2 regions of the Clostridium budayi genome follow, and region 1 is predicted to be linked to the other one. Evidence: riboswitches for the same ligand, from Rfam matches in the RefSeq annotation. Region 1 holds a riboswitch; the other holds the start of a gene.
The links. Region 1 has a riboswitch for cyclic di-GMP ahead of ACZ5TJ_RS02610 (BsaA family SipW-dependent biofilm matrix protein). Riboswitches for the same ligand answer to the same signal wherever they lie in the genome.

Region 1 (17,067 bases):
GTTAAACATTCCACTTCTAAGACTTCCATAAACAAATACTTTTTCTATTAGCATATTTCTCCACCAATTGCCTTGATATCTTCATTATATATAGTACAAGCTTCTATAGATAACTCGATTCCTTTAACTATTTGATCTAATGACATAAATGGAGTATTCTTTTTATTTATAACTTGTGATGTTTCATATGGAATGTGGATAAATCCGCTTTTCATATGTGGATATTTTTTATCTATCATATATAGAACACCGTACATTACATGATTACAAACAAAAGTTCCGGCAGTATTTGAAAGGGTACTTGGAATACCATTTTCATTTAAGTGTTTAACAATACCTTTTACAGGTAAGTTTGAGAAGTATGCAGCTTTTCCATCTTCTCTTATAGGTTCATCAACTGGTTGATTACCTTCATTATCTTTAATTCTAAAATCATTTATATTAATAGCAACTCTTTCTGGAGTTATATCAAATCTTCCACCTGCTTGTCCTATGGAAATAACAATGTCAGGATTATGCTTTTTTATAGCTTCATCAATAGCTTGAAGAGATTTTTCATAAACAGTTGGAATTATAAGCTTTATAACTTCAGCGCCATTTATGTTATTTGAAACTTTATTCACAGCTTCTTGTGCTGGATTAATTTTTTCTCCACCAAACGGATCGAAACCTGTTAATAATATTTTCATTGTACATTCCTCCTAAGTTTTCTTTAAATTTTACTCCCTATATGTTTCATAAAAACTATTATTATAAAAACAATTTATTAAAATGCTAAGAAGTACATAGCAAATACATGAACTACTAATAAGATAATAGCAGTAGGTGCTTGATATTTTATTACGTCATATTGATTTTTACATTCAAGTAATGCTGATGGTACTATATTAAAGTTTGCTGCCATTGGTGTTAAAAGTGTTCCACAATATCCAGCAGTAAGTGCAAGTGCACCAACTATTACAGGATTAGCTCCTTGTGCAAGTACAAAAGGAACTCCAATTCCAGCTGTAATTACTGAAAAGGCTGCAAATCCATTTCCCATAACCATTGTAAATAATGCCATTCCAAGAACGTATGCAACTACACCAAAGAATCTATTATCTGCTGGTACAACACCTGATATATATTTAGATATGACTTCTCCAACACCAGCTTGTGTAAATAATGCTCCAAGTGCAACTAATAATTGAGGAAGCATACTTGTTGGTCCCATCTGATGAAGAAGTCTTGCACCATCGTTTACAGCTTCTTTTGGTTTAGCTTTAGTTATAATAAAGGCAGTTATTATTGCAGCTATGGCACCAACCCCTATAGCAAATTGTGATGAATTTTTAAAGTTTGTAAGAACCATAGCAACTAAAACTGCTGCAAATGCTAATACTAATGAAGGAACGAAAATCTTATTTTTGATCTTTTTAGAAGCTTTTTCACCGTCTTCTTCACTAGCCATATCATATTTTGCAAAAACAACTTGTTTTGAAAGAGTTAATAAACTTGATAATACTAATATTCCACCAACTACATTAGAAGGTAAAACTTTACCAAAAATAAATGGTAGAGAAATAAGTGCCCAGAAGGCAGCTGTAAAATATCTTTTATTTGAATCTATTGTTGTAAATGATTTATATGCTATTACAAGCATAAGTAACCCCATAATTACATAGAAAATTTCTAGCGATATATTTATAAAGTTTTGCATATAATACCTCCAATCTTTTTAAAACTATTTCTGATATTTTTTAGCCATCTTTTTATCATATAAATAGTTTTGAAGTACTGAAATTAAAAAGGCTATTACAGCCATTACTATACTAGCTTTTGCTACATCTAACGCTGTAACGTTATAGCCAAATTCAGTAAGAGTACTTGAAATTAAAAGTACACCTGAACTACCGGCAAAAAGATTTTGTCCAAAGAAATTACCATAGTTTTCAGAGGCTGCTGATAAAGCTTTTATCTTTTCTTCATCTTCCTCATCTATTTTTTCGTATTTATTAGTAGCTGCCGCTTGAGCCATTGGATTAACTAGCGGTCTAACAAATTGAGGATGTCCACTTATTCTGATTGAAAGGGCACCTGTAATTTGTCTAATTAAAGTATAGGCACTTAAAACACCACCAGTTGTAAGTTTCCCTAATTTTTTTACTAAAAATATTGCTCTTTGTCTTAGGCCATATCTCTCTAAAAGACCTATAACAGGTAGAGTTAATATAAATAGAGAAACAGCTCTGTTAGCTACAAATGATTGTCCAAGAACTGTTAATATTTCATTTAAATCCATACCAGCGACTAAGCCAGTAGCTAGTCCAGCAACTAAAACTGTAAATAGAGTTTCAATCTTAAAAACAAACCCAAGTATTACAATTAATATTCCTATTAGTTTAATCATTAACCATACTCACTCCCATATCCGTAATATAAAGGATAATTAATTAAAAATAATTTTCAGAATATTTTAATTAATTTATACCTTTTTTAAAATAATATACTATTTTGTTCACAATTTCAACATATTTTTAATAATATCGACATAAAATAAGAAAAATATAGTAATAAATGGACGAGGATTAATAGTTAAAGATTAGTTGGAGAGTTAGTTAAAAGAAAAAAATGTGGCTAAATTAGCCACATTTTTATATTCATGTTAAATTAGTAATTTATAATGCTTGCCAAGCTTCAGTAGTTCCTGGTGCTTGCCCTTGTACCCACCATTTACAAAGATACTGTTTTCCATGATATATAACTTTGTCTCCAGATGTATATATTTTACTTGGATCGTAGGTATCAGTTTGAGTAGGAGAGCCTACTGTTACTGTACAAGTTTTAGTAGTTTTAACTCCTTTGCTATTTGAAACTTCATAAGTTAGTTTATAAGTTCCAGCTTTTGAAGTATCAACAGTACCAGTTACTTTTATTTTACTTGTTAAATCACCATCAGTTTTATCAGAAGCAGTTATACCATCTAATGGGTTAAACTTATCATTAATCTTTAAATTAACATCTTTAACTCCGGAGATAACAGGAGCTTCTTTTTCTGGAACATTTGATATATTTTTACCTACAGGCTTTGCACCATTAAATGTAAGATTTCTAACACCAGAGAAGCAAAGTCCAATCATACCTTGGACTTCAATTGTTGCTCCAGGATCAATGCTTTGCCAAGCTCCACCAGTTAAAGTTACAGTAGTAAAATCTCCATTGTCCTTTAATGATGAAGTACCACCCCATGAAGATTTATATATAGCAGACTTTGGAAGGTCGAAGGAAACTTTCCAACCACCGTCTATTTTAGTATTAGTATGATTAGTTAATTTTAGGCTATAAGTGTAGTTTGGATGATCATATACTCCAGAGAAATTAGCCTCAACACCGATTTCAGGAATATCTTTTAAATCTTCATTAGTTTCTGTACATAAACCTATTTTATCTAGGCCTTCTTTTAATCTTTTAGTTAAAGTATTACCGAAAGTATATTTTCCTTCATTAACATTAGTTGAGCCTTTTACATAGTTTGGATTTTCTCCATAATCACCATTCATTACCCAAATTAAAGCTCCACCTAGGTTCTTTTCTTTTATATAATTGATTCTTGCATCGATTGATTGTTCATTTTCAAATGATAGGAATACCTTTTCATTATCTTGCCATACATAAGGAACTTTACCTACGTCATCCCAATGTACTTTTAAGTTAGGATCTTTTTCTAATAAGTTTAAAACATGCCATAATGGGTTAGCGCCGGCAGGTTCTAGGTTACCGTCTCCATTTAGGTCATCACCCCATATGTTGTATTTTCCTGAGGCTGGTGTTTTACTTGTACCATGAAGTCCATTTGTTCCACCTTGAACGTTTTCCCAGCCTCTAGTATAGTATGGGATTCCCATAATTATTTTTTCAGGAGGAAGAACTCCGCGATAATATCTATATGCCCAGTCCATACAAAGTACAGGCATTAACATATTGGCAGTTTCTTTATCTGCAGGGTCTGGGTAAATGTTAGCTAAGTTTTCAACAAATTCATTCCATCCACCATGGAAATCATAAGACATAACACTTAAGAAATCTAGATATTTTGCATATTCATTTGAAGAAACGCCACCAAGTACCCATGAAGATGCAGTTACTGCAGCTGTTAATAAATAAGGTTTGTTATCTTCAGCAGAAGCTTTATCTAATTTTTCTCTTAAAGTTTTCATCATTAAATTATATCTTTCATTGATTGTTTTTCTTCTAGGTTCTGAAACATCAAAATCGTCAGGATTTCCACTTTGTGAAGTAGAGGATGGATATTCAAAGTCTATATCGACCCCATCAAAACCATATTGTCTAATGAAATCAACACATGAATTTGCAAAGGTTTCGATTCCTTCATCAGTATCTAACATAGTGTAAAAGCCTCTAGAGCCAGCCCAACCACCAACTGATATAAGTAAATCTACGTCAGGATATTGTTTTTTCATAGTTTGTAATAAATTGAAATGTCCTTTATAAGGGAGGTTTTTATCTAATTCTAAAGGTTTTCCTTTGTGTGTTATATTAATGTCTTTAAAGTCCTCTTCAATTGCAGCATGTTTATCACCAAATGCTATTTTATTTGTAGCTGGATCAACCATTGCAAATGAATATTGAATATGAGTTAGATAGTCCCACTGAAGATCACCTACATCGAAATACCCTTGGGCTTCACTTTTATAAGCCCATTCAGGGAAGTACCCAACAACTTTTCTCTCAAGCTGTTTTTCTTTTGAAACTTCTACTTTCTTTTCTTGAGTAATGGTTTTCGCAGAAACTGGAGATGTGAATGTTGAAAATGCTACGGCTGTCACTAAAAGAGAAGATAAAACCTTTTTTAGTTTGCCTTTTTTCATTTTTAGGACCCTCCTTAAATATTAAATTTTAGTACTCTCTTTTATAATATAACTTGTGGTAAATATTTACAATGGGTTTTAGTAAAAATATTAAATTTTAATGAAAAAAATTAACGACAAATTTAGTGAGAATAAAAATTTTTTAAAGAAATATGGGGAGTTAATTGCCATATTAAGAAGGAATGAATATAATATTAACAATTTTGTTAACATATTGACAATATTTTCTTAGGGGCATAGACTTAAAATAGTTGGCGCCACAGTATGAAAATATTAATTTATATTAAGTTCAGCAGGAGGCAAAACTCCCTCTGGATAAATTTATTTTATAAAGAGGTGAATTGTAATGGGAATCAAGGATACCATAACAAAAGGAACAAAAGAAGCAATAATAAAGGCTGGAGTACAAATATTAGAAAAAGATCCTGAAAATAATGTGGACAAGATATTTAGTATTATTAGAAAAGGCATAAGAGATGAATTTTCTAAAGAAGGAATAGATGAAGTAGAAAGATACTACAATGAAATACCAGTAGTACATGATTTTATTCAAGATATACTTAAAACTACAAATAAGAATTGTTTAACAAAATTCTTTGCAAACTTTGTTGGAAACTCAATGTGGTATGGAATACCAAAGAGAGAAAAAATGGGAAAAAAATTAGATACTAAAATACCATATACAATTTTAATAAGTCCATCAATGAGATGCAACTTAAGATGTACTGGATGCTATGCTGCAAACTATAGTAAAAAAGATGATATTCAATTTGAAGAAGTAGATAGATTAATAAAAGAAGCAAGAGATTTAGGGATATACTACATAGTAGTTTTAGGTGGAGAACCTTTCTTTAATGAATCAATGCTTGACATATATGAAAAATACAATGATATGTATTTCACACCATTTACAAATGGTACTTTATTTGATGAAAAACTTGCAAATAGATTAGCTGAACTTGGAAATGTTATGCCAATGTTCTCACTTGAAGGTTTTAAAGAACAAACAGAAGGTAGAAGAGGAGAAGGCGTATTTGACTCAGTTATGAAAGGAATGGATCTTTTAAGAGAAAAAGGAATACCATTTGGAGTTTCTTCAGCAACTGCTAGAAATAATATTGATATTGTAACTTCAGATAAATATATCGATATGTTAGTAGAAAAAGGTGCTAGAATGATATGGTACTTTATGTTTATGCCAGTTGGTGATGAACCTATAAAAGATATGGAACTTATGTTAACTCCAGAACAAAGATTAAAACTTGGGAAAAGAACTAGAGAAATTAGAATGAATAAAAAGATATTCCCAATAGATTTCTTTAATGATGCACCTTACGTTGGAGGATGTATTGCAGGAAAATACTACTGCCATATAAACTCTAAAGAAGATGTTGAACCATGTATTTTCTCTCATTTTGCTACTGATAATGTAAAAGGTAAACCACTTGCAGAAGTTTTCCAAAGTGCTTACTTTAAAGAATTAAGAAAGAGACAACCATATAATAAGAATTTATTAATGCCTTGTCCTATGATAGATAATCCAGAGCAAATAAGAGAAATAGTAAAGGTTACTGGTGCAAAAGCTACACATCCAAGTGCTGAACTAATGGTGACAGATAAAGAATTCATGGATAAATTAGATAATCTTGCTAATGAATTTAGTAAATATGCAGAAAAGGAATTTAAAGAAGAATTCAACGGAACAGGAAATTATGATTTCTCAAGAGGCTAAAACTAAATAAAAGGATTAATAGAAGAACCATCTAAAATAGTAGATGGTTCTTCTATTAATATAATAAATTACTTTTCAATATTAATATTGAAGATGTTAATTAATAATGTATACTTAATAGTATATTAATAAAACTACTATTATAAAGAGGAGGTACTATATCATGAGTAGTATGGAATTATATAGGGATATGATAGAGATATACAGAGAAGCGGACTTAGAATGTAACTGTAAACTTACTAACATTCTTCAAAAAATAAATAATAAAGGTGCATTATTAACAGCAAAAGAGCTTATAAGAGAAGATATAAAGGAAGATGGATTAGATGTACTAATGAAATGTGGAAGAGAAGATATATCATTAGAGAGTTTAATATTAAGCAATAAATATAAAGATTTATTTAATGATGAAGATAGAGAAATATGTAGAGATAGACTTAAGAATGCAAAAGTAGAAGAATAAAAAGTCCTAAGGGGCTTTTTTATTTTATTCATATTTAAATAAAAAAGGTGTAATAAAAAAGTACAAATATGGTACTAAAGTAATATTTTATGACAATTTGTAAATAAAGTGTTAAAAATATATTGAAATTATGAACTATATAGTATATGATTTTAAATGTAGCAACACTCAATTAAATATTCCTTATGAGGAATTTCTAAATTAATAAAATTTAACAAAGGAGGAAGTTTAGGGAGAGAGAAGTTTAATGTACTATCTAATGATAGTTTTTTATAGCAAGCATATTAAGTTAGGGTACATCTCATTATGAGATATTTCAATTATGAGATTAAAGGTTTAATGTTGCATTACTTGTGGGGGCAAGAAGCAGCAAAGTATTAAAGTATTTTATGAGAGTTTTTTCGCGATGAGGTTAAAGGGAATCGCGTGGGTTTATGGGTAAAAGAATAATATGATTATAGAGCAGTTTAGTATAAGGGAAATACTAGACTGCTTTTCGTTTATATATTTTTAATAAATTGTAAATACGTTGACATAAAATATATTATTTATATAGACTATATTATGAAGTATTTTATAATAAATTTAGATACAAATGAAAAAGAGGTATATTTATGAAGAAAAGAAAAATTAGTAGTGTTATTGGGAATTGTATATTTTATTTATTTATAATTGCTGTAATAGCAGTTTGTGCAATTAGCATTACTGGAAGCAAGGAAGGAAAACATCCTAGTATATTAGGATATAGTAGTTATTATATTTTAACTGGAAGTATGAAGCCTAATATAAATCCTGGTAGCCTAGTTATAGTAAAGAATGGTACGGATCAAGACATAAAGGCTGGAGATGTAATAACATTTCAAGGTAAAGAAGCTAACAACATAATTGTTACTCATAGAGTTAAGCAAGTTATAAATGGAGGAAAAGAATTTATAACTAAAGGGGATAACAATAATACAGTAGATCCAGTAGCTATAGAAAGAAGTCAGGTAATTGGAAAGGTAATGTTCCATATACCTTATTTAGGGGAAGTATCACAATTTATACAAAAGAATTTAGTAGTTATAATAATCATTATATTAGCTATTTTCGGAATATCTTTTGTATTAGATAAGAAAAAAGGAACAAAGAAGTCTTAATAGGCTTTTTGTTCCTTTTTGTCGAAAAGCATATAAAAATGTATAAAATGAAAACAAATATTTAATAATTTTTGAACTTTATTGATAAAAAAATATAAAAATGGTATTATTTACGTGAAAACAGTCATAAAAATTTGATAGAAGCTATGAAACATATTCTGTATATGGGCACTTGGGATATGTGGAGCTAGTAGTGCAACCGGCTAATTATTTTTATTCTAGTAATAAGTAATTAGTCTTTTTTTATGTGAAAAATAATTAAATAATAGAAGCATTGAAATATATCCTGTATATGGGCACTTGGGGTATGTGGAGCTAGTAGTGCAACCGGCTAATATACTTATTTGTAAAGCTTAGCCTATTTTTTAGGCAAAACACTTACAGAAATATCTATATTTTGAAAAAAATACAAAGGGAGAGGATACATATGAAAAAGAAAAAAATAATAAGTGTTATAGCAGCAGTAGCGGTAGTAGCGTCATTAGCGGTAGGATCATTAGCATACTTTACTTCAAAGGAAACTGTTAAAAACTCATTTAGTACAATTGGTCAAGGTAATGAAGATAAAGGCGGAGATGCTGGAATAGATATAGTAGAAGATTTTAAACCAGAGCAAGCAAAAAATATGATTCCTGGAGATACAGTAAATAAAGATGTTCAAGTAGATAGTACAGCAAATTATCCACAATTTATAAGAGTTAAATTAGATCCAAATTGGGTTGATTCAAATGGTAAAATAAATGTAGATTTAAATTCAACAGATAAAGACGATATAATTTTAAATTGTGTCAATACATCAGAAAATATGGAAAATAATAAATGGTTTAAAGCAGGGGATTACTATTATTATATTGCATCAGTACAACCAAAAGGACAAACTGGAGATAAAACAGCCAGATTATTAGATTCAGTTACATTAGCAAGTGATACTGAAAAATCAGTATTAGGAAACGGATTTACAGTTGATGTAACAGCGGAATCAGTCCAAGCATCAAATGATGCAGTAGAACAAACATGGAAAGATGCTCCATCAAATGTAATAGCTAAATTAAAATCATTACAAATGCAAGGTAAAACTGAACAAAATACAACAACTAAATAATTAGATGTGTTTAGGAGTGATATTATGAAAAAAGTATTAAAAATCTTTGTAATATTAATTTCACTTCTTTTAGGAATATCAACTAATGGGATGGCAAAAGAATTGCCATCCTATAATATTACATTAGATGGAGATAGGATACATTTTATTTACACTAAAGATAATAGTGATAAATTTTTACAGGGCAAAAATATGATGCCAGGTGACTCTGTAAGCGGAACACTTACTATAGAAAACCATCTAAAAGAACCATTTAACGTATTTCTAAGAGCTGAAAGAGTCGGGAAAAAGGAGAAAATTGATTTAGCAAAGGTTTTAAATCTTGTAGTAAATTATAATGGAAACAATATATATAACGGAAGTGTTAGTGGAGAAGATGGACTAAGAAAAGATATAAACCTTGGAGTAGTAAATCCAGGAGAAAGAAAGGTCTTAGAAGCAAAAGCAATACTTGATGGAAATGCAACTGATAATAAATATAAAAATAAAAAATTAGATGTTAATTGGGTTTTTACTGCTATAGGTACTAATGATAATTCAAAGATAATATCTAGTGATAATAAAAATACAATAAATGACTCCACAAATAATAATATACTACAAAATGGGTTTAATAAAATAAAAGCTATAATTCCTAAAACTGGGTATAATGGTATGTTTGGAGTTGGAGCTATACTTATAATTTTAGGAATAATATTATTAGCAATTAAGGTTAGAAACTCTAGAAAAGAAAAGGCTTTATAGCTAAATAATATTAATTGGAGTGTATTTAAATGAAAAAAGTAGGAATAGCAATAGCAACAATTATTTTAACAATTACTACAGTTGCATCTTTAGCATATTTAACTTCAAAAGAAAGTGTAAAAAATAGTTTTGGAATAGGTAAGATTGAAGCAACTGTAGTTGAAAACTTTGATGAAAATAATGCGAAGGATTTATCAACAAATAAATCGATAGAGAAAACTGTAGCAGTTACTAATACAGGTAAAAATCCTGAAATAGTTAGGGTTATAATTAATCCACAATGGAAAGGAAAATCTAATGATAATAATATACCTGTATCAGCTTCAAATCAAGTTAAACTTAATTTTAGAAAAGGATTTGAGAATGATTGGATAGAAGGAAAAGATGGATATTATTATTATAAACATATATTAAAGCCTAAGAATAACAATACAGGTTCTTCAGAAGGTGATGAATCTAAGACAAGTACTTTATTAGAGTCAGTATCAATAAATAAGAATATAACAGATGAAGAAAAAAAAGAATTTTCAAATAGAGAATTAGTAGTAAATGTTTCAGCAGAAGCTATACAAGTAAATTATGATGCTATAAAAGAGAGCTGGAATATAAATAATACTATGGATAAAGATGTGCTTAATTATTTTGATGAACTTATAAATAAGAAATAAAAGAAAGGAGGATAAATATGAAGGGCTTTAAAAGAGTTATAGGTGTTATGCTTAGCCTTCTTTTAATAATAAATTATACTGTGCCACAAGCTGCTAATAAGGAGAAAAAAAGCAGTGATTTAACTAGTAAAGTTATAGAGATACCATTAACTTGGACAAGAAATACTATGAATGAAGTAAATTCTGTAGCTTGGAATAAATATAATTCAAGTCAAATAGAAAAAGCAAGTTATATTAATGGATTTTTTTATAGAGATAACTCTGGAAATAATAATCTTATATCTCCAGATAATTTTAATGGTATAGATACAGGAAAAACCTTAAGAACCAAGTATATTTTAAGTAGTGCTAATAAGAATTCCTATACTATAGATTATAAAACATTAGAGAAATGGTTTGAAAGTGGAAACAAAGATGGAAAGGAACCTTATCCATTAAAAAATAATTTAGAATGGGGAGCAGTAAACAATACGGCACAAGGCTGGGATCAATCAACTCCTAAAGATTATTATACACAAGACTGGAATTTATTTAGGGGAATAGTAGATTTAAACAATGTTAAAGATAGTAATGGAAATACAATAGATCCAGAGGAATATAATTTCTATCTAGGCTCTCCAAATGACCATGCTATGTTTATTGGGGCAAATGACCTTATTTCTGTATTTGTTGATGAAATGGCAACGGAGATAAATTATACCACAACTCAGCAAAAAGGTGAATCTGCTAAGAAAATAAAATTTATTCAAGGAGATGGAAGTACAAAGACAGTAACTTACAAGCAAGAGTATCAAGGGAAAAGTGGTTCTGGAATCTCTGCGTTTCATGATAAATGTATAGCTAAGGAATTACCAAAGTACAACAATATAATTGATGGGTGGCATGTTGATTTAAATGATCCAGTTCAAGATAAAGATGGAAACACAGTTTTAGGAAACGTTACAAATATAATTAGGAGTAACAGATTTGGATCACAACATATGATTGATCTTTTAACTAGTGAATGGTGTAACTGGGGTGGTGTTACAAAAGTTTGCTTATATGCTGTAAAGAAACCTACTATGAAGGTGGAAAAGGTTGCTTATGTAAAAACAAAAGACTTAAACGGACAGAAATTATCAGCCGATAGTATAGCAAAAGAACAAGAAAATAATGATGAAATAATCTTAAATACAAAAGAGAATACACCTAAGGTACCTGCAAATGTACCAATTTACTTTAAATTTATACTGTCTAATACAAGTGATACAGAAATTGATAATATAGATTTAAATGATATTTCATTAGAACAGGATTATAATTCTTCTAATATTAAGAATAAAGGAAGTTCGCTTAATTCGCTTAAGATAATAGATGCTTCTGGAAAGAAACATGGGCTTGATAAATTAGAACCACACAGTAAAATAATCTTGCAAGATGAAGATAATTTAAAATATATTGAGAAATCAAATAATTTTAGTAATTTAAATAGGGTTATTACAAATAAAGTTGAAGCAACAGGAAGTTATTTCTTTAATCAATTAACTATTAAGGATGAAGATACTGTAAATATACAAGAGATTTCCCCTAAACTTAATATTACAGTTAATAAAGAAATCGCAAGAATTATAAGGGATGGAAAAGATGTAGATGTAAAGAGTAACCCTTCACTAATAAAAGGTGATGATGTTCTATTTAAGATTTCTATGAAGAATAACACATTAAATGGAAAGAATCCAATAAACGTGGATAAACTATCTTTAGAAGATACGTTAAGTGGATATATTGGAGAAAATAATAGTTATAATAAATCAAAGTGGAAATTCCTAATTAACAATAATAATAAATCTGAAGAGCTTGGAAGAGAGTTTACTATCCCTGGTGGAAAAACGTTAGATGTTTATACTTGGTGGAAAGTTGATTCAAATGATCTTACAAAGGGAAAAAATGAAGTTAAAGTTAAAAGAGAAGGAAATGATATTGCAGAAAGTGAAGTTTCGTTCCCTATGAAATCAAAAAAAGGAACTGTTAATGTTACTAAAGTTGTATCTAATTATAATTCATTAGATAATGAAGATAAAAAGTTAGTAGATAATCAATTATTTACTATAAGATTAAAAGGTGAAGATGGAAGTATACAAAGTATAGCATTAAAAAATGGACAGACAGGACAATTCCAAGGACTTACTTATGGAATAAAGTATACAGTAGTAGAAAGTATTCCATCAAAATACAAATTAAATTCGATAAGTGATAACAATGTTACAGATTTAGATAATGATACTAAAACATTAACATTTAATATGGATGAAAAAGCAGATAAATCAAATGTTCAAATTTTAAATGAGAAATATAATAAAGGTTGGTTTGATTGGATAACTAATAAAATAAATAACTTAAAGACAGCTGAAAATATATAATAAAAAAGAGGTTTAATAATTATTAATTAAACCTCTTTTTATTATAAGTAATTATCATAAAGTATTTTTAGTTTGTAATATTTCTAAAAGTATTAAATGCTCCCTAAAAATATCATTTAACACCTTTATTAATATAATGATTAAAATCTTTTATATTAAAAGTCCTATATTAAAAATCCTTATTAAAAATTAAAGCAAAACAAATTATTTAAGTCTTCTTTAGTTAAAATTCTCATTATACACCTTCTTATTTTATTATTAAATAATACCATATTTACATAATACTTTTAATATTTGTGATATTATAAGTAGGAAGAAATGGTTTAAAAAATTTAAGGGAATTGGGAGGTAGAATTTAGTTTTGAGAATACTATTTACATATTTATTTAAAAACATATGGGAAAAGAAATTAAGAAGTATACTTATAGTATTTGCAATTGCAATTACAACTGCAATGACATTTGCAGCTTTTGGTACATCAGATAATTTTAAAGACATGGTAACAGAAAAAAATAAAGCTGAATTTGGAGATGCAAATATATTAATATCATCTAAAGAAAATTCAAATAATCCTTTTTTAGATGAAAAAATTTTAAATGACAATTTGAAAGATGACAATAAAGTATATATATTTAATGGAAGTGGTTTATTTAAGGAAAATGACAAATCACTTAGGGTAAATATTATAGCGCCTAATAATATAGAAAATCTTCAAAAGATTAATCCTATAAATATAAGCTGTAATATAAATGATCTTAGTGAAGATGAAATTATAATATCTAAAAGGGTAGAGAAGGAATTTAATTTAAATGTAGGAGATAAATTAAAGATTAAAACTGAGGATAAAGATATTAATCTTAAAATAAAATATATAGCACTACCGGATGGTATATTTACTGAAAAGCCAGGAGAAATGACTATTGTTATAAGTAACAAAGGGTTATCAAAGCTTTTAAATAGAAAAGAAGTAATAACAACAGCATTAGTTAAAAGTGATAAAGGTGTAGATGAGCTAAATAAAACAGATTTAAAAGAATATTCTTTAAAAGAAACATTAAATTTAGATGATTTACATTCATTAGTAAAACAATTTACAATACCATTTTATATAATGCTTGCTATTGTAGTTTTAATGGCAGCGTTTATTATTTATTCTTCATTTAAAGTTATAATAATAGAGCGTATGGGCGTAATAGGTACATTTAGAAGTATCGGAGCCACAAAAATAAAAACAGATATAATAATTTTATTAGAAAGTATTTTTTATTGGGTAATTGGAGCAATTTTTGGAGGCTTTTTAGGAACTCCTATTTTATATTTATTAAATGAAAGCTCTAATCAATTTAAGGAGTTTGGAATAGAGACTACTGTAAATTTCTCTTTTAAAAATCTTATTATAGCACTTTTATTATCGTTAGTATTATGCCTTATAAGTGCAATTATTCCGATAATAGGGATAGGTAAATTCAATATTAAAGAGATAATACTTGGTGAATATACTACAAACTCTACTAAGAATTCATCTATGTGGGTAGTTGGAATTCTCTTTATAGTATTACCGTTTATTTATATATATAAATTCGAAGATACAGGAAGCTTCATTCTTGGAGTTTTAGGAGCATTTTTAGTAGTGATTGGAATGAGTATGATAATACCAATTATATTTAAAGTACTATCAATGACATTTAGAAAAGTATATAGATTTATATTTGGGAATATTGGAATACTTGCATTAGAAAATGTGGGAACTCTTAAAAATTTAATTAATAACGGTATTTTAATATGTGCAGCACTTGCAGCAGTAACTGCAATATTTATAGCATCTTTTAGTGTAAAAAGTATAATAACAAAATCTTATGATAGTGATAGTTATAACGTTGAGATATCAAACATTTCAAAAATGAATTACGATAATATATTAAAAGAAATGAATAAGTTAGAAGATAAAAATGACTTAACTTTTACTAATACTTATATTGAACATAACATAAGTATTAAAGATAAAAAAATGAATATAGGAATTCTTGAAGGAATTAATTATAAAGAATATAAAAACTATTTTAGTGGTGATGAAATTTTTAATGATTCATCAAATAGTGAAGAGGAAATACTTAATGAATTAAAAGATGGAAATAAAATAATATTAGCAGATATCTTTAAAAAGAAATATAAATATAAAAGTGGTGATAAAATCACTTTAGAAATTAATAATAAAGACTATGAGTATGAAATAGTAGGATTTTTATCTAATCCGATAAGTGCGCAAAAAAGAAATTGCTTAATAAGTGATAAAAGCTTTAAGAGTATGCTAAATAAAAAAATACCAACTACATTGCTTGTAAAAGGAAATAATATAAGTGAAAGATTACTAAAAAATGAATTAAATAAAAGCTTAGAAGAGTATGGAGTATCTATAAAGACAAAAGAAGAACTAAAAGATACAGAGCTTAAAAATAATGCAGGGCTTATGAGCTCACTTGAAAGTTTCTCTTTTATGGCTTTAATAATAGGTTCATTAGGAATAATGAATAACCTTATGGTTAGTTTTATGCAAAGAAAAAAAGAATTTGCTGTATTAGCATCTGTTGGTATGAGTAAAAGGCAAAGAAGTAAAATGATATTAATTGAAGGTATTACAATTGGTATAGTAGGAAGTATATTAGGGGTTATAACTGGAGTTTTAGTATGTGAATTTATACCTGAAATAAGTTTATCATTAGATACTTATTTAAAAGTTATAGTTCCTTATTATGAAGTTATTAAGCTTTGTATATTTGGAATTTTATTAATGATAATAGCATCATTAGTACCTGTACTTAAGGGAAGTAAAATCTCAATTGTATCAGAAATAAAATACGAATAAGAAGGGGAAGGGGAGAGTATATGGATAAAATAATAGAAGTAAAAAACTTATGGAAGGACTTTAGTGTAGGTAATGAAAAAATCGATATATTAAAAAATATATCTTTAGATATAGAAAAGGGAGAATTTGTTTCTATAATGGGACCTTCAGGTTGTGGTAAAAGTACTCTTTTATATTTAATGGGAGGATTAGATACTCCTAGTAGAGGTGAAGTATTATTAAATGGAATTAATATAAATAAGCTAAATGATAAGCAAATGAGTAAGCTTAGAAGAAAGGAACTTGGTTTTGTATTTCAATTTTATAATTTAGTTCAAAATCTTAGTGTAGAAGATAATATAATGCTTCCTATATTACTAGATGGAGAAAATATGAAAGATTATAAAAAAGATTTAAATGAGATATTAGAAATAATAGAGCTTTCACATAAAAGAAAAGCTACACCAAGAGAACTTTCAGGAGGACAGCAACAAAGAGTTGCAATAGCTAGGGCTCTTATAAATAAGCCGGAAATAATATTAGCTGATGAACCTATTGGAAACTTAGATTCAAAAACAGGTGAAGAAATAATGAAATTATTCCAAAGAATAAATAGAGAAAGAGGAATGTCTATAGTTAATGTTACTCATTCAAAAGAATCAGCAGAATATGGTACTCATATTGTTAACTTAAAAGATGGGATGATTTTAGAAAAAGCTTTAATATAAAAATTAAAAAGGTTATATCAAAATGATTTTATTTTGATATAACCTTTATTATTTTAAATAGTAACTATTTTTAAATTATCACTTTTAAATGAAATGCTATTACTAGATGCAAGAATTAATATAGTATCTAATTTTTTAGCAAGTCCATAATTAATAGCGATATTTCTAGCTTCTTCAATAAATTTATCTTTATCTTCAAAATCTTTATATATAAAAGGTATTATTCCAAATTGAATTGATAAATATCTACCTACAGATTCATTATTAGTTACAGCAATTATTGGTGACTTAGGTCTGTATTTTGAAATACTTCTTGCAAGATGTCCATCTTTAGTTCCAACTAATATTGCTTTAGCTGGGAACTTATTAGAAATATCAGCAA
Region 2 (17,067 bases), 1.0 Mb from region 1:
CCCATGTAGCATGATCTGATCCATTTCCGTTTCCACCATCTTTTACTACAAGTTTTAATTCTTTAGCTCCATTTATATCAACTTCCACATATTTTTGAGGATCTCTAGAGTTCATTATTCCACTATCAAACTTCTTTTCACCATCTATATATACTTCAAAGCTTATTGATCCAACACTTCCGTGCATTTCTCTATCCACACCAACATATGAGCTAAAGTACGCATAGTCTTTATCACTTAAATCATATACTATTGTAGAAGTAGCATGAGTACCTATTCCTCTCTCATAAGAAATAGCTTGCCCTTCTTCACCTGTTAAAGTTAATTTATTATTATCAACAGATTTATCTTTATTAACAGTTTTCCATCCTGAATTTGCAGACTTCCAATCATAATCTGTTAAGTATCTGTAATCCTTCATATCAACTACTGATATAGTTCTAGTTTTGATTACTTCATTACCATCACTATCTATAACTTTATAAGTCATTTTGTACTTTCCTGTTTTATTAAAGTTTACTTTACCAGTTACTTCAACCTTTGAAGTTATATCCCCATCCTCTGCATCTATTGCGCTATATTCTTGCTTTAAGTCTATTTGTTGTCCAACTTTAGTTGATACTGATTCTGGTATAGTTAGATTTGGCTTAGCGTTTGTTATTAAGAATTTAGCATCTGCAAAATCTCCATGATCGTATGCATTTCCATTACCACCATTATCTATAACAAGCTTTAATTCATTAACTCCTTTTAATGGAACTCTTACAAATTTAGCATCATCAGCCCACTTCATAAGGCCACTATTATATACTTCCTTACCATCCGCAAGTACTTTAAATATAATACTTGAGTTATTTTGTTTTTCGATATTTCTATCTACACCTACATAGCTTTCAAAATACTCATAATTTTCACCTTCTAAGTTATATACTATTTCAGCATTTGCATGAGTACCAATACCTTTATCAAATATCTTTTCTTCACCATTTACACTAAGTTTAATCTTAGCTCCAGTTGATGCTAGATCTTTTCTTACTTCTCCATAATCAGTTCTTGCTGACTCCCAATCTAAATCACTTATATATCTAGAATCACTGTAAACAATAATAGTTCTTTTTTCTGCTATTTCATTTCCATCACTATCAGTTACTCTATATGTTATAGTGTATTTTCCTGTTTTATTTACAGTAAAATTACCTTTATCAACTATAATCTTTTTAGTTATATCACCATCTTCTTGGTCATTAGCACTAACGCCTAACATTACATTAAAGTCACTATTTAACTTAACATATGATACTTTTTCTAAGCTTAATGTTGGGAACTTAGCTATTATAATTTCTTCAGCTTTCTTTAAATCTTCTTCAAATAACTTAGCTGCTGGATGTTCTTTAACCTCTTCTCTTAGAGCTTGTACTTTTTCTAAAGTATTATAATTTTCACTAACTTCAGTTTTAGTGCTATCAGTAAATAAATCATTATTTACCTTATCTGCTAAAGTGTCTTCTCTATAGAATGCCATTTCCCCTATACTTGCCCAATCTTGGTTAGCTTCTATAAATTTGAATTTAACTCTTCTTGCATTTGTTTTAGATATATTAAATTCAACAACATCATTAACATTTCCATTATACTGACCTTTACCTGCTAGTATAAAATCATCACCTTCTGCTTCTGTAGAAATATATATTTCAAACTTCTTAGCAAATCCTTTTCCACCATTTCTGGCTGCAAAAGCCATTCTACTTATTTCAGTTGTTTCTCCTAAATCAAATATAACTTCATTTTTAAATGAACTACTATTTGGCTTCCCAGTTTCCCAATGAGTATTACGATTATTATCTATAGCATATTCTATAAAGCTATTGAAGTATCTTCCACCATTATTAGTTACTGAAACTATTGGTATTTTAAATTGTTCATTGTACTCATTTAGATTATCAAATTGTCCATATTTTGATTTAACAACTGAAAAATCTTCATATACTGTAATATAAGCTTTCTTTTCTACTGTATTATTATCACTGTCAGTTACCTTATATACAACTTCAAATCTTCCTATTTTACCCTCTTTATATGAATTTGATATTATTTCTATATTAGAAGTTAAATCTCCATCTTCTGCATCCCTTGCACTAACCCCTTCTTTAAAATCTACAGTCTCACCAATTTTATAAATCTTATCCTTAGCAGTTATTCTAGGTTTTGCATTATTTGTAGTTAATTTAGGATTAACTATTATTCCATGGTCTGAAGTATTTCCATTTCCAGAATCAGTTACTTCTATTATTAACTCCTTAACTCCTGAAACTGGAACATCTATTCCAACTAAGTTATCAACATGCTTTAAAACTGAAGTTGATGCTAAAGTTTTACCATCACCTATAATATTGAATGTTATACTAGAGTTATTTTGTGCTGGTATTCCTACATCTACACCAACTTGTGCTACAAATCTATCATATTCTTTACCTTCTAATGAATATATGATTTTACCATTTGCATGTATACCAAATCCTTTTTCAAATTCTTTTACTTCTCCATTTACTCTACCTTTAATATTGGTATTTCTTCTTGGAGATCCCCATTGAGTTTCAGCAGAATTCCATTCAAAATCTGATAAATAATCATACTCACTTACAACTTGGACTTTAAGTTTTTTTGTCTTTGTATCACCTTCATCAATTACTTGATAAGTTACATCATACGAACCTTTTTTTGATGTATTAACATCATTTTTAACTATTTTGATTTTATTACTTATATCATTTCCTTCATAATTATAAGCTTTTACATAATCTAATGGATTAAAGCTTTCATTAAGAGCTAAAATAACATTTGATTCTACATTAATAGTTGGAGCATGTAAATTTAAATCATAAGGCTTACTAGCATTTAACTCATTATCATAAGCTACTACTGTATAATTATGGTTTTTACCTAAAGTAGCTTTTCTATCAGTAAAACTATTTGTTGATGTAAATCCTATTGTTTCACCATCTCTAAATATTTCATAACCTATAACATTATTTTTATTTGCTTCATCTATTGAAAAATTAAGCACTACCTCATTGTTATTTACTATTTTTGCATTTGCTTCATATTTAACATCATCTGTAAATACTCCACCTTTATTTAAATACATTCTATCATTTGCATACCATAATTTCTTAGATGGTTTAGGATACTTAGATGTATATTCTTTAGTTTCTTCCCACACATCCATTCCATGTCTTGCAAAATGTTCAGATAAATCTAATTTTAATACATCTGATGCTACTTTAACCCATGCATTATGCTTGTTATCCCAGTCTCCTCCACCTATATTTTTACTTCTAAATTCTTGTTCGAATTTTGGCCAGAATGTTTCATCATATAGTTGTAACTGCCATAATGGAGCTATATGAGATAATAAAGTTATATCACTTTCAGGATAATACTCATTATTAGAATAATCTTCTAGAGCTACCTTTGGTAATATATTTTTTTCCCATAAATTTTGTTTAGTTATCCTAGATGTTTCACCTTTTATTCTTTCGAAATGAAGCGGAAGTATATTATTTGTTACTTCTCCTATACTTCTATTATTAGTATCAAAGTTGTGGCCCATTTCGTGCATTAATCCCCAGCCTGTATTTACATCTAATACTGCACCTTGCTCAGCTTTATTGAAACCTGTTATTCCATTTCCAGCATTCATAAAGCCTCCATTATCTAACCATTTAACCATAGTTATATACCTAAAATTAAAGTCAGAATTAACCTCACTAGAGCCATCAAATCCCCAGAATTTCATAGTTTCTTTAATTACTTCATCACTTTTATTTGCAGTTTCACTTGGTAATTTATTATTTTTCTTAAACCAGTCTAGAGCATACGTTGCCTTCACATTTACTAATGTTTTATCACTAAATACATCAAATACATCTGGAAGATTCGGATCTTCATTTAATAGTTCTACATAATTTTCAAGATCTTTCATAACTTCTTCATCAGTGTTAACACCTTTTATATAATTAGGGTATGTTCTTGCTCCTTCTATTCTGATCTTAGGTTTTCTTCCTTGTTCTTCAGGTGTGTATGGATTATTTGTATAAAATACTCCTGCTTTTGAAGTTTCTGGTCTTAACTCTCCAGTTGGTAATTCAGGTACTGTTATTACATTTCTACCTTTATTTAAATTTATAATAACTTGTCCATTATGTTGGCTATCCATTTGCTTAAATACTAATTGCGGTGTTGGCTTTCCATCTTCCACATCAACATAAACATTTATTACTTCTCCTGATTTTGCAGCATATCCTGTTGGTTGCCAGTCTTGGAAGTTCCATACCTTTCTCTTTTGAGATTCTTTAATAGAATTCCCTCTACTTTCTAGTTCCCAAACAGATGCTTCTGCTTTTCCTGGCTCATTTACGATTTTCTTAGCTAAATTTATAATAGTTATAAGTTCATCTTCTAATGGATGCCCTTTAACTTCTTTTGCTAGACCATCTAACTTTTCTATTGTGTTATATTCATCAGATACTTTAGTCATTAAAGTGTCTTCAAACAGGTTGTGTACTTTATCATTTAATTCATCTTCTTTATATAGAGATATCTCAGCAGCAGTTGCCCAATCTTCATATCCCTTTGCATACACAAATTTGACTCTTTTAAATTCAGTTGGGTGAAATTTAAATTCTAATGTATCTTGTGTTGCACTAGTTGCACCCTTTGATACTAATTTAAAATTATCTCCCTTAGATGTATTTGATGCATATATTTCAAACTTTTCAGGAAATCCTCTATTTGTTCCTAAAGAAGCTTTAAACATTATTCTATTAAGCTTTATAATTTCTTTAAGTTCTATAATTACTTCATTTTTGAAAGTATCTGTATTTTGCTTGCCTGTATGCCATCTTGTATTTATATCACCATCTATTGCATTCTCAATAACTAAGTTAGAATAACGACCACCATTATTACTTATTTTATTTATTTTATCAGAAGGTACTTTGAACAGATTTTCATATTTTTTAAGTGTCTCAGCATCTACATTAAAACTCTTTATTTTAGCATCATTATAAATTATTTCACTACTATTTAGTATTGTGATAGCATTCTCTATATCTTCTTTGTAGTCTTCATAAAATGGATGCTTTTTTGCTTCCTCTTCTAATGCTTTTATTTTTTCAATAGTATTAAATTCTTCACTTACAGTGCCCATTGTACTATCTGTAAATAATCTATCCATTTTTTCTGCTACTTTATCTTGAGTATATAGACCAAATTCTGCTACACAAGCCCAGTCTTCATAACTTTTTTTGAATACAAACTTAACTCTCCTAAATTCTGTAGGATTAAATCTAATTTCTATAGAATCTTGTGTTACTTTTGATGATCCACTTGATACTAATTCAAAAGTATCACCTTTAGTAGTTCTTGATGCATAAATATCAAATTGTTCTGCAAACCCTCTATTAGTTCCGCGAGGTGCAGTATATACTACTCTATTTAATTTTGTTAATTCATTTAACTCTATTATTACTTCATTAGTAAAGCCTTCACTATTTTGCTTTCCAGAATGCCATTTTGTATTTATATCTCCATCCATTGCCTTAGTTATAGCTTCACTTGCATATTGACCACCATTTGTAGTTATTGATTTTACTTTACTCTTTGGCACTTTATAAATAGCATCATACTTAGGAAGTACCTCACTATTCATATCTTTAAATTTAGATACTTTTGCATCAGTATAAGTAACCTTATTATTTTCTACAATTAACTTTGCATTTTCTATATCTTCTTTAAACATGTTATATAACGGATGATTTTTCACTTCCGCATCTAAAGCATTTATCTTTTCTATACTATTAAATTCTGCACTAACTTTACTCATTGTTTCATCAGTAAATAAGTTCTTCATTTTATCACTTATTTTATCTTCTTTATAAAACATAAATTCTGACGCTGAAGCCTAATTTTCATTAGCTTTTGTAAACTTAAACTTTATTCTTTTAAATTTTGTATTATTGAATTTAATTTCTACCGTATCTCCAGTAGACCCTGTATACTCGCCACTGCATACTAATCTAAAATCATCACCATCATCAGTAAGTGATCCGTAAATTTCTAACTCCTTAGCAAAACCTTTACCTTTAGCTGATGACTGCCTTGCTGCATATACTATTCTGTTTAAAGTTGTCTCTTCCTTTAATTTAAATACTACTTCATTTGTAAATTCAGAATTATTTGGATTTCCTGTTTCCCAATGCGTACTAAAATTTCCATCTATAGATTTATCAATAGTTGAATTACTATACCTACCACCATTGTTTGTTATAGATTCAATATTAGAGTTATCCATTTTGAAAACATTATCATAAGAACCTATATTACTGTTATTTAACAGTTCAAATTTACTTATAGTTGCTTTAGTAGATTTAGTTTCTACTATTGCAGTTACCTTTTTTGATACTTCATCAGCTAAAACCTCTACTGATGGTGCTGAAAAATTAATAATTACTACTGATGCTATTAAAGCAGCTATTTTCCTTTTATTCATCTTTACCCCCTGATTTTTACTACCGTCAGAAATACATTAAAAAAAGTTACTCTTTTAGAGTAACTTTAATATTCTACTTATTAATAAGTATTTTTCATATCACTAAATATTTAATGAATGTACTAATACTAATAATTAAAAAACAAAAAGTATAATGTACTCTTTGGCAACTGGCTGACATAATTATAAACCTTAGTCCCTATAGCTTTGCGTCTTTAGGTTTCCCTAAATTTGCCTATTAAATTTATATATTTAACATATTATCACCATTTTAGTCATATATCAACACTTTTGTAAAATTATACGATTTATTATCAGAATTTGATAAAAAAAATGGCATGATTTTAATTATAAAATATTTTTTAAGCATATGACACTCTTTGCAAAGAACATCTTGTTTATTCTTTTCCTCAAAGTGGCTTTTATGTTATTGATAGTATAATAAGAGAAGAATATTTATCTTTCTCAAGGTATCCTACAAGTTCTAACTATACTTTCCAAAATCCCGTTTCTAAATGGTAATGATCCAAATCTATGAAGAAGTGCTACGCCTTGCAAAAGAATAATGAAATATCTAATAAAAAGAATAAAAAAACACATAAATAGCCATAAAACTATTTATGTGTTTTTAATATTTAAATCACCAATAATATTCTAAAAAATTATTTTTTAAATTTATTTAATCTTTCTTTAGTTTCTAATCTGTTAGCCCACATTTCTTCTTCTGTTTTATATCCTCTTACCTTTGCTTGATCTTTAGTATATTTTCTTCCAAATATAAGATCTAAAATATGAATTGAATCTTTACCAGCAGCTTGCATAGTTCCTCTACATGAACCACAGTAAGTTACTATATTATCTTGATTAAAGTCATTAGCTCTTCTAGTGTATACTCTCTCGTATAACTCTGGATTTGAGCTACATACCATTCCACCAACACCACAGCATCTAGTGTTTTTACCATTTCTTTCGACTTCTTCCCAATTGTATCCTAACTCATCTAAAATCCATCTTACACTTTCATGATGTGAAGTTACATCTCTAGTTACACATGAATCATGTATGTTAAATATAACATCTGAACCTAATCCTACTCCTTTAGCCTCTGCTGGAATTCCTATTAAATCTTTCATTAAATCCCAGTAAGCTATAACTCTTTGATTCTTAGCTGTCTCGCTGAAAACTTTGTAACATGATGGACAAACAGTTATTATAACTTCTGCTCCCATTTCATCTAATATATCTACAGCTTTTTTATTTCTTTCTTCATATCTTTCTTCTTCACCAATTAAGTAAGTTACTTTACCACAACATTGAAGTAATGCCCCAACATTTTCTTCTCCTAAAGAATCTTTTAAATGTCTTAAAACATTTTCTACGCCATCTGGAGTATAAGCTGGTACTGTACATCCTGGTACAAATACATATTTAGTTTTCTTCTTAGCTTTTTTCTCTTCTTTTACTTTGTCAACTGAAGTAGCTTCAACTGTTGTACAGTATTCTTCTGAGCACTCTTTTTCTTGAGCGTCATCACTTACCTTTAATGATTCTAATGGTGTTATTCCACCATTTTCTTCAGAAAATGCTTCTTTTATAGCTCTAAAGTTCACTTTTAAATCTAACTCTTTTGGACATTTTAATGTACATTGGTTACATTCATTACATGAATATGCTATCATATCATCCATATTCTCATAGCCTTTTTCTAAATACTCTCTAAATAAAGCTTTTGGACAATCTGTGTAGTCATTAAGCATTATACATTCTTTCATACAAAGCTTACATTGACATTGTCTACATCTATCCGCTTCTCTTGTAGCTTCTTCTTTAGTATACCCTAAAGCAACTTCATCAAATGATTTAATTCTTTCTACTGGATTTAACTCTTCCATATCTTCTCTCTTACCAGTTATTGTTGCCCAATCAGTTGGCATTTGTAACTTAGTTTCATAAGTCCAAGTATCTTTTAACTCTCTTCCTTCTGTTAAACTTTGTCCATTTAAGAATCTTATAACAGATTGAGCAGCTCTTCTACCAGTAGCCATAGCTTGGATAACTATTACTGATTCACCTGAAGCATCTCCTGCTAAGAATACTTTCTCATTTGAAGATGATTGTAATGTTTCTTTATTACATTCAAATGTAGTGTTTGGTCTTTGAACTAATATATCTTTAGCAAATCCTCCTTCAACACCTTGACCTATAGCAAATACTATCGTATCTACTTCTATTTCACTTGTAGCTTCATCATCAAATTTTGGAGCAAATCTTCCATTATCATCGAACATTGAAAGACATTTTTTTAATGTTACTCCTGAAACTCTTCCATTTTCATCTATATGTATATTTTTTATAGCTTGAGCATGATTAAATTTTATTCCTTCTGCTATAGCGTCTCCTATTTCATGGTTTGATGATGCCATGTTATCAAAGCTGTCTTCTAAGCATATTGAATAAACTTTCTCAACACCATTTATTCTTAATGAAGTTCTAGCACAGTCCATAGCAACATCTCCGCCACCTACTACTAATACTACTTTGCCAGCATTTTCTACATTTCCAGTTAAAGATGCTTCTTTTAAATATGAAGCTGCACTAAATATACCTTCAGCATCGAAATTTTCTAAACTTCTATCGACCCTTCCTTGATGTTTACCAACAGCAACAACTACACTATCAAATTCATTAACTATATCACTAAACTCTTTATCTTTTCCGATTTCACAATTTAATTTAAAGTTAACACCTAACTTATCTAAGTAGCTTATTTCATGCTCTAATACTGTTCTTGGTAATCTGTAAGCAGGAATACCTACTCTCATCATACCGCCTCTAACAGGTAGTTTTTCAAATACAGTAACTTCGCATCCTTCTTTTCTTAAATCCAAAGCTGCTTGTAATCCTGAAGGACCAGCACCTATAACGGCAACTTTCTTACCATTACTCTCTTTTATTGAAAGATCCCAATCCTCTTCTTTGTCAAAGTTATCTGCTGCATATCTTTTTAATGAAGCTATTGCCATAGGGCTTTTTCCTTCATTCCATTTACATTGCTTTTCACATGGATGTGCACATATTCTTCCTAGAGTTCCTGGTATGAATAGTTTCTCCCTTATAACTTTTATAGCTTCTTTACCTTTTTCTTCTTTTATTAATCTAACATATTCTTTAACGTCAGTATGCATAGGACAAGTTGCAACACAAGCTGCTACCTCTTCACCCATACAATTTTCAACTATCTTTTCCATATTAGCCACGATTTCTTTTTTTAACATTGCCATTCCTCCTATATCGTACTAACTCTCATCTTATGATGTTTTGTTAAAAATTCTTCAATCTCTATATATTAATCAAGGGGTAGAATTTTAATAAAAACTAACCTTCTACACCCTTATTGATTACAAATTACTTATCATATTTATTTTTTATAATTACTCTTTTTTTCTAAATGTCTTTGGATCTATTGCGAATATGAATACACCTAAGACTATTACTATTCCCCATATTGCTAATGATGGAGTTATTTTATCTCCAAATAATAATGCACTGAATATTATTGTCCATAATGCTGCGGTACTGTTTAATGCAGTACCCATTGCTGCTCCTATTAAATCAACAGCTTTATACCATGAAAGATAAGTTATAGCCCCTAATATAGCGATTCCAGCATATTTAAATACTAATCCTCTTGAAATTATTTGACCAGCTAGTGGATATCCACCTATTAATGGTAAAACTATCACTGCATATGAAACCATTGAAATAAAATATCTTAAACATAAGAACTGTTGAGGTGATGCTTGTATATGATCTTCACCTTTTATATGCTTCATAGCAAATCCTATGATAACACCTTCTAAAGCCCATCCTAATACAGCTATTACTGCAAATAATATACCTTTAAAGAATGTTGGTGGTACATTACCTGATGGATTAAATCCTAACATGAATGATCCTAATAAACTAACTGCTATACCTATTACTGCTCTTAATGATAATTTTTCTTTAAGTATGAAATAAGATAATATTGCTCCTACTCCAGGATAAATAACTGAAATACTTGATGCATATGGTGCTGTAGCATATTTAATTCCTAATAAGTAAGCACTCATACCTATTGGTGAACCAACTAAAGCTGCTATAGCTGCTGCTTTACCTTTTTTAGTTTTAAATAGTAAATAGAATACATGTTTAAATTGCTTTCCAAATATTAATACCAATGCAACCCAAACGAAACAAAAACTTTCGTGGAAGAATGCAGTTACTAATGGTGAAAACTCAAAACTTATTTCTGAAACACCTTGTGCTAAAGCGAAAACTTTGTCTGTAAATATTTTATCCATACCTACTCTACCCATTAATACTCCATCAAGACCCCAAGCAAGACCAACTAAAATACCAAACATAAGACCTTTTTGAAATTTTCTTTTGTTTACTTCCATAATTACATTCCTTTCTTCTTTGTTATAAATTTCACTTTTTAAACTTTCAACTATAATTCTTATAGCAATTATCATGCCAAATTTATCATTAGCACTCAATACATTGAATTTGTTAATTTTTTATTTTTTAAAACTGCTTTCCATACGCAAACGAGTAATCATTTTGCTCATATTTTTGTATCTTTTATGAGCATTGTCATCATTTTTGTCACTTTTAATATTCCATTTAATTTATTATTTGCCATATTTTTATCAAACATTTTTTAATTTTATCTTTTAAGTTAATGTGTTAAAATTAATCTCAAATAGTAAATTTATAAAAAAGGAGTATATTACTATGAATATAAATTTTGAAAAACTATTTTTATTAGAGAGCATAACAAATCACACTCCACTTGGATTAATTTTTATATCACCAGAAAAAAAAATAGATTTCATTAACAAAAAAGCTAAGTCTTTTTTACACAGTAACTGTAAGTCAGTTGAAACTATTGATATATTTTCATTTTTCCCTCAATTAAGTGCACTTATTGATAATTTCTTTTCAAAAAAGGATAATAAAAAAGATGTGCTTGTAACTTCTTTAAATGGTAATAAATATAACCTTGACATTTATCCTATATATAATAAAGATATCTTTATGGGTTGGCTCTTAATTCTAAAAGACTTAAAAGAAATAATAAATACAGTAAACAAATATTCTAACCAAGAAGCTGCCTACACATTTAATGATATAATAGGTGAAAGTTCACAGTTAAAAAAGGTTTTAGAAGATGCTAAACTTATCGCAAAAAGTCCATCAACTGTACTTATTACTGGTGAAAGTGGTTGTGGTAAAGAATTGCTTGCTCAATCAATTCACAATGCTAGCAATGTTTCAAATGGTCCTTTTGTCGCATTAAACTGTGGAGCTATTCCTAAAACTTTAATAGAAAGCGAACTTTTTGGTTATGAAGAAGCCTCCTTTACAGGATCTAAAAAAGGTGGGAAACCTGGAAAATTTGAATTAGCAGATGGTGGAACTATATTTCTAGATGAAATATGTGAAATGCCAATAGAGATGCAAGTAACACTTCTTAGAGTTATTCAAGAAGGAGTAGTAACAAGAATAGGCGGAAAGACTCAAATACCTATAAACGTAAGAATTATAGCTGCTACAAATAAAGTTTTAAAAGAAGAAATTAAAAAAGGGACTTTTAGAGAAGATTTGTATTATAGGTTAAATGTAATGCCACTTCACCTTCCCCCTTTAAAAGATAGATTAGGAGATGTTCCTATTTTAATAGATTATTTTTTAAATATAAAAAGTCAAAAATTGCACAAAGAAATTCCTCATATAAGTCAAAAACTTTATAAAAAAATGATTTCTTATTGTTGGCCTGGTAATATAAGAGAGCTTGAAAATTGTGTTGAAAATATAGTAAATCTAAATGGTTCTACTTCTTATGAAATTAATTTTGATGAATGTCACTGTCTTAAAACTGATAATTTAGGTAATCCTATTAAAATTAGTACATCAAATTCATCTGAAAATTATGATGAAGATTCAGTTAAACCATTAATAATTTTAGAAAAAGAAGCTATAGAAAAAGCTCTGTGTGTATTTGATGGAAATATAACCAAAGCTTCTAATGCTCTTGGAATTAGTAGAAATGCTCTATATAACAAAATGAAAAGATATGGAATAAATAATTAAGTTACTTAAGTAATATTTAATTTATATTTAAATATAGGACTTATAAATATTAAAGATATTTATAAGTCCTATATTTTTTTACCCTATATAATATTTTTATTTATCTCATCTATTTTCTTTAAAAGCTTATTTCTTACTTCTATATCATCTCCAAATAATTCTATTATAGTTCCAACTGTTCTAAATGGATCCTCTGTTAGAATTCTCTTATCTTCTATCATTCCATTTTTAACTATATAGTCTACAATTAATTTTATAAAATGTATTTGTGAACTATTTAGACTTTCATTATTTAGAAACTCTGAAAACTCCTCTAAAGCTGCATTTCTATCAAGCCCTGTTATCTTTCTTACAAGCTTTGCAACTGGGGTATCTTTAAATTCTCTTTCATAATCTGACTTTGTTCCAAGCTCATTAAACATTATATTTTCTAAGTGTTCTAAATCTTCCTTAGTTATTTTTTTGTTATTTCTAATTTTGTATATTACTAATTCATCTTGATGCTCTTTTAAATAATACTCTACTTTCTTTTTATAATTTTTTAAGTCATTTACATTATACATTGATGTATTAGTTTCTTCTGCAATTATCATATCTTTAAATTTAGTATAATATATTTGTTGCTTGTCTTTTTCGAGATATTTTATAAGTTCTCTTAGTGCTTGTCTTACTTCATCTATTTCAAATATATCTGCCTTTTCCCAAAACTCTTCTGTCATAACTTTTTCTATTATATATTTCTTTTCTTTTATTTGTGGTATTGTTCCAAGCTTTGAAAGATTTTCAGCTGTAGTTATAACTGACTTTATTCCTCTTGTTGCATTTGTTCCTTGTAAATATGCAAGTTGTATAGAATACATAACTAAATCAAATCTTTTTGCAAGTTCATCATCATTTTCTGATGGTATAACCATTGCAATGTGTTTTTTTAAATCTTGTACAGATTCTGTTGTAAGAGCTTCCCACTCTTTTTCTTCTTTATATTTATGAACATACTTTAAAACCATTTTTACAAGGAAATTATCTTCATTTAGACTTTTTATCTTTTTTAGATTTTCTTCTACTAAAGATTTTCTTAAATTAATATAATCTGTATCTGCATATTGAATACTTTGAAGTTCTTTTATTATATTTATCTTTACATTAAATAATCTTTCTGTTAATGAAGCTCCTTCACTTCCATCAAACCCTTTAGGATTCATTCTAAAAAACTCAAAGTTATTACAAAAATCCATTATTAAGAATTCCTCTTTATCTTCTCCTATTCCTAAAAGATCCGGACAAAGTCTTGTTCCTCTTCCTATCATCTGCCAGAACTTTGTTTTACTTCTTACCTTTTTAAAGAATACAAGATTTAATATTTCAGGTATATCTATACCTGTATCTAGCATATCAACCGAAACTGCTATTTGAGGCATCTTATCTTTATCTGAAAAATCATCTATTAAAGTATCAACATAATTAATACTATAATCTATAACTTTAGCAAAATTTCCTCCCTTTTCTGGATATAAAGTGTTAAATCGTTCTACAATAGCTTTTGCATGTCTACTATTTTTAGCAAAAATTATAGTTTTTCCAAGCTTATCTCCACCTTCTATTTTTAAACCTTCAGTCATAAGCTTATTTAAAACCAAATCTATAGTATCTGCATTAAATAGCCACTGATTAATGGCAGTATTTCTTATTTCTTTATCAACACTTTCATCATCATCAAAGGTATTTTCAAACTCTTCTTTTTCATCCTCTGAAAGCTCATCATACTTTATTCCATCTTCCATTATTTTAGATTTAACCTCAATAGTTGAGTAATCTACTAAATATCCATCATCAACTGCTTTTTCATACTCATAAGCATATGTCGGAACCCCATTTTCTAGTTTAAATACTTCATAAGTATTTTTATCTACTTCATCTTTTGGGGTAGCTGTAAGTCCTACTAAAAATGCATCAAAATACTCAAATATAGCTCTAAACTTTCTATATATACTTCTATGTGATTCATCTATAATAATTAAATCAAAATGTCCTGGAGTAAATAACTTTTTACCTGACTTAGATTTTGTATCATCTATAGCATTCATCATTGTAGGATAAGTAGAAAATATCATTCTTGCTTCTTCTGGATTATCTCTATTATCTAAAAGGTTACATAAAGATAAATTAGGTAATAGCTTTGAAAAATTATTCTTAGCTTGCTTTACAAGAGCTTTTCTATCTGCAAGGAATAATACATTTTTAACCCAATTATGTCTTGAAAGTACATCAACTAAAGAAATAGCAGTTCTTGTCTTTCCTGTTCCTGTTGCACAAACAAGAAGCATTCTTCTCCTCCTGTTTTCCATTGCTTCACATACATTTATTATTGCTTCTTTTTGATAATATCTATTAGATATTTCATCTTTAATATATAAATCTTTAAGTGGAAGTCTACTGTTTCTTCTATCTATTAGAAGTTGTAGTTCTTCTTTTTGATAAAAACCAAAAATTCTTCTTTCTGAATATCCATTATAGTCATCCCAAATAAATGTATCAAATCCATTAGTAAATAATATAATTGGCCTTTGTCCACTTTGTTTTTCTAAACAATCAGCATAAAGCTTTGCTTGTTGTTGTCCTACTTTAGGGTCTTTAGAAGTTCTTTTAGCCTCAACTACAGCAAGGGGCTTACCATTATCTCCATAAAGGACATAATCAACATATCCAACTTCAGATTGATTTAACATTCCAGCTACTTCTACTTCTTCTCTTATATCCTTATTAAAATCCCATCCTGCAAGTTTTAACTCAACATCTATGTATCTTTTTCTTGTTTCATATTCATTAATTTCAGTTACATTAAAATCATTTTTTCTACTATTGTCTTTTCTTTTACTAGTAAGTTCTTCTCTAAGTTCTTCGTTTTCTTTTCTAACTTCTTCTATTTTTTTATCTTTAGCACTTAATTTATCATATAGCTCTTGAAGTTCCTGTGCTCTTATTCTTTTACTTGAACCTTCATCTAATAAATCTTCATCAAATTGTTTTTCTATATATTCATCAGAATAACAATAATCTAAAAAGCTTATAAAATTGAATAAATTATTTAATGATAAAATAGCTTCTTCTCTCTTTATGTTTGAATTAGTATGAACTGCTACATTTCCAAGCTTAATAATATATTTAATCATTCTAAATAAGTCATACCCTACAATATCCATAAAACTATTATCATGAATTAATGAACTAATATTATCTTGATAAGGTATATTTAAATCATTATCAAAACTATACATCCATTTAACTGCAAGTTCTAATGCTCTTCTTGATAAAATAGCAGTTGTAGAAGGACTTATTAAAATACTTTTTTCTGCTTCTAAACATGCAAAGCTAAAACTATCAAATATCTTCTTATTTTCTAAAAACTCAAAATTTCTACACATATATAAAATCTCCTTTTGATAGAGTTGTTATCATAATTATAAAAACTTTTATCCTATAAATTCCTAATAATAAAATTATAACAACTTTAATCTCTATATGGTAGATATAAAAAAATAGATAGGTTAAATTTTACCTATCTATTTAATATAATATGAATTCATTTAATTTTACTTTGATTATTTAAATATAATTTCTAGTCCTCTATCACAAAGTCCAAAACTTTCAACTTCATATTCACTATATAATGCTCCAACATCTGATTTTATAAATACTCTAACTTTAAAATCCTTAAATCTTTCATAAAATTCCTTAGAGTATTCAATTCCATCTGCACATAATAAGGCTCTATTCTCTTTATAATAAATATAATTTAATTTTCCCCCATTTTCATTTAAAGCTTTTTCATTAATAAATAATCTAAGTTCATCTTCAATAACTCTATACCATTTCATATAGCCTTTACATCCAGCTACTTTCTCTTTCTTTAAAGGCTCTCCTATTTTTCTCATATTTTAATTCTCCTTTTATTTAATTAATCTTCTTTAAATAATTCTCCTTTAAAAGCTTTTTGCATTAAAGAATTGAAGTTATCTTCTAATTCTTTTAAACTCTTTTCCATTTTAAGTTTCAATTTGTCTATTTGCTTAACAAAGTCAGCAAATTGATTTTGAAGTTCTATTGGTGGTAAAAATATTTTTAATTCTTCTCCATACTGTTTTGCATTAATATTGGGTTGAGCTACAATCTTTCGCTTTGACTGCACCCAATTTTCATAATAATTTGTTTTAGTAAAGAAATATAAAAAGTCTGGATTTATTATTGTTATATTAGGCACAAATCTAATTAAGTACCCAGCAAATAAACACTCACCATATACTTCTTTATATCTAAAACTCTTCCCAACAGTTGCCCCTGTTCTTGCAAAAAGCATATCTCCATCTTTTAATTTATACTTT

Region 2: it holds a riboswitch for cyclic di-GMP, as region 1 does, so the genes downstream of both, ACZ5TJ_RS12150 (discoidin domain-containing protein) here and ACZ5TJ_RS02610 (BsaA family SipW-dependent biofilm matrix protein) in region 1, are expected to answer to the same signal.

Annotation. Positions count from the first base shown of each region.
Region 1 is NZ_AP042456.1:547,260-564,326, forward strand. It holds gene ACZ5TJ_RS02565 (gamma-glutamylcyclotransferase family protein) at 1-54, opposite strand, end outside; gene pcp (pyroglutamyl-peptidase I) at 48-689, opposite strand; gene ACZ5TJ_RS02575 (DUF979 domain-containing protein) at 767-1,699, opposite strand; gene ACZ5TJ_RS02580 (DUF969 domain-containing protein) at 1,724-2,386, opposite strand; gene ACZ5TJ_RS02585 (immunoglobulin-like domain-containing protein) at 2,658-3,050, opposite strand; partial or broken gene ACZ5TJ_RS02590 (glycosyl hydrolase family 18 protein) at 3,057-4,868, opposite strand; gene ACZ5TJ_RS02595 (radical SAM protein) at 5,215-6,600, shown strand; gene ACZ5TJ_RS02600 (hypothetical protein) at 6,764-7,063, shown strand; gene ACZ5TJ_RS02605 (signal peptidase I) at 7,678-8,202, shown strand; cyclic di-GMP riboswitch class II at 8,333-8,416, shown strand; cyclic di-GMP riboswitch class II at 8,461-8,544, shown strand; gene ACZ5TJ_RS02610 (BsaA family SipW-dependent biofilm matrix protein) at 8,630-9,304, shown strand; gene ACZ5TJ_RS02615 (hypothetical protein) at 9,329-10,048, shown strand; gene ACZ5TJ_RS02620 (SipW-dependent-type signal peptide-containing protein) at 10,078-10,716, shown strand; gene ACZ5TJ_RS02625 (hypothetical protein) at 10,734-13,115, shown strand; gene ACZ5TJ_RS02630 (ABC transporter permease) at 13,477-15,978, shown strand; gene ACZ5TJ_RS02635 (ABC transporter ATP-binding protein) at 15,999-16,685, shown strand; gene pyk (pyruvate kinase) at 16,739-17,067, opposite strand, start outside.
Region 2 is NZ_AP042456.1:2,523,448-2,540,514, forward strand. It holds gene ACZ5TJ_RS12145 (NPCBM/NEW2 domain-containing protein) at 1-5,911, opposite strand, end outside; gene ACZ5TJ_RS12150 (discoidin domain-containing protein) at 5,963-6,550, opposite strand; cyclic di-GMP riboswitch class I at 6,713-6,796, opposite strand; gene ACZ5TJ_RS12155 (FAD-dependent oxidoreductase) at 7,213-9,825, opposite strand; gene ACZ5TJ_RS12160 (DMT family transporter) at 9,982-11,067, opposite strand; gene ACZ5TJ_RS12165 (sigma-54 interaction domain-containing protein) at 11,330-12,688, shown strand; gene ACZ5TJ_RS12170 (DEAD/DEAH box helicase family protein) at 12,772-16,110, opposite strand; gene ACZ5TJ_RS12175 (hypothetical protein) at 16,288-16,620, opposite strand; gene ACZ5TJ_RS12180 (restriction endonuclease subunit S) at 16,644-17,067, opposite strand, start outside.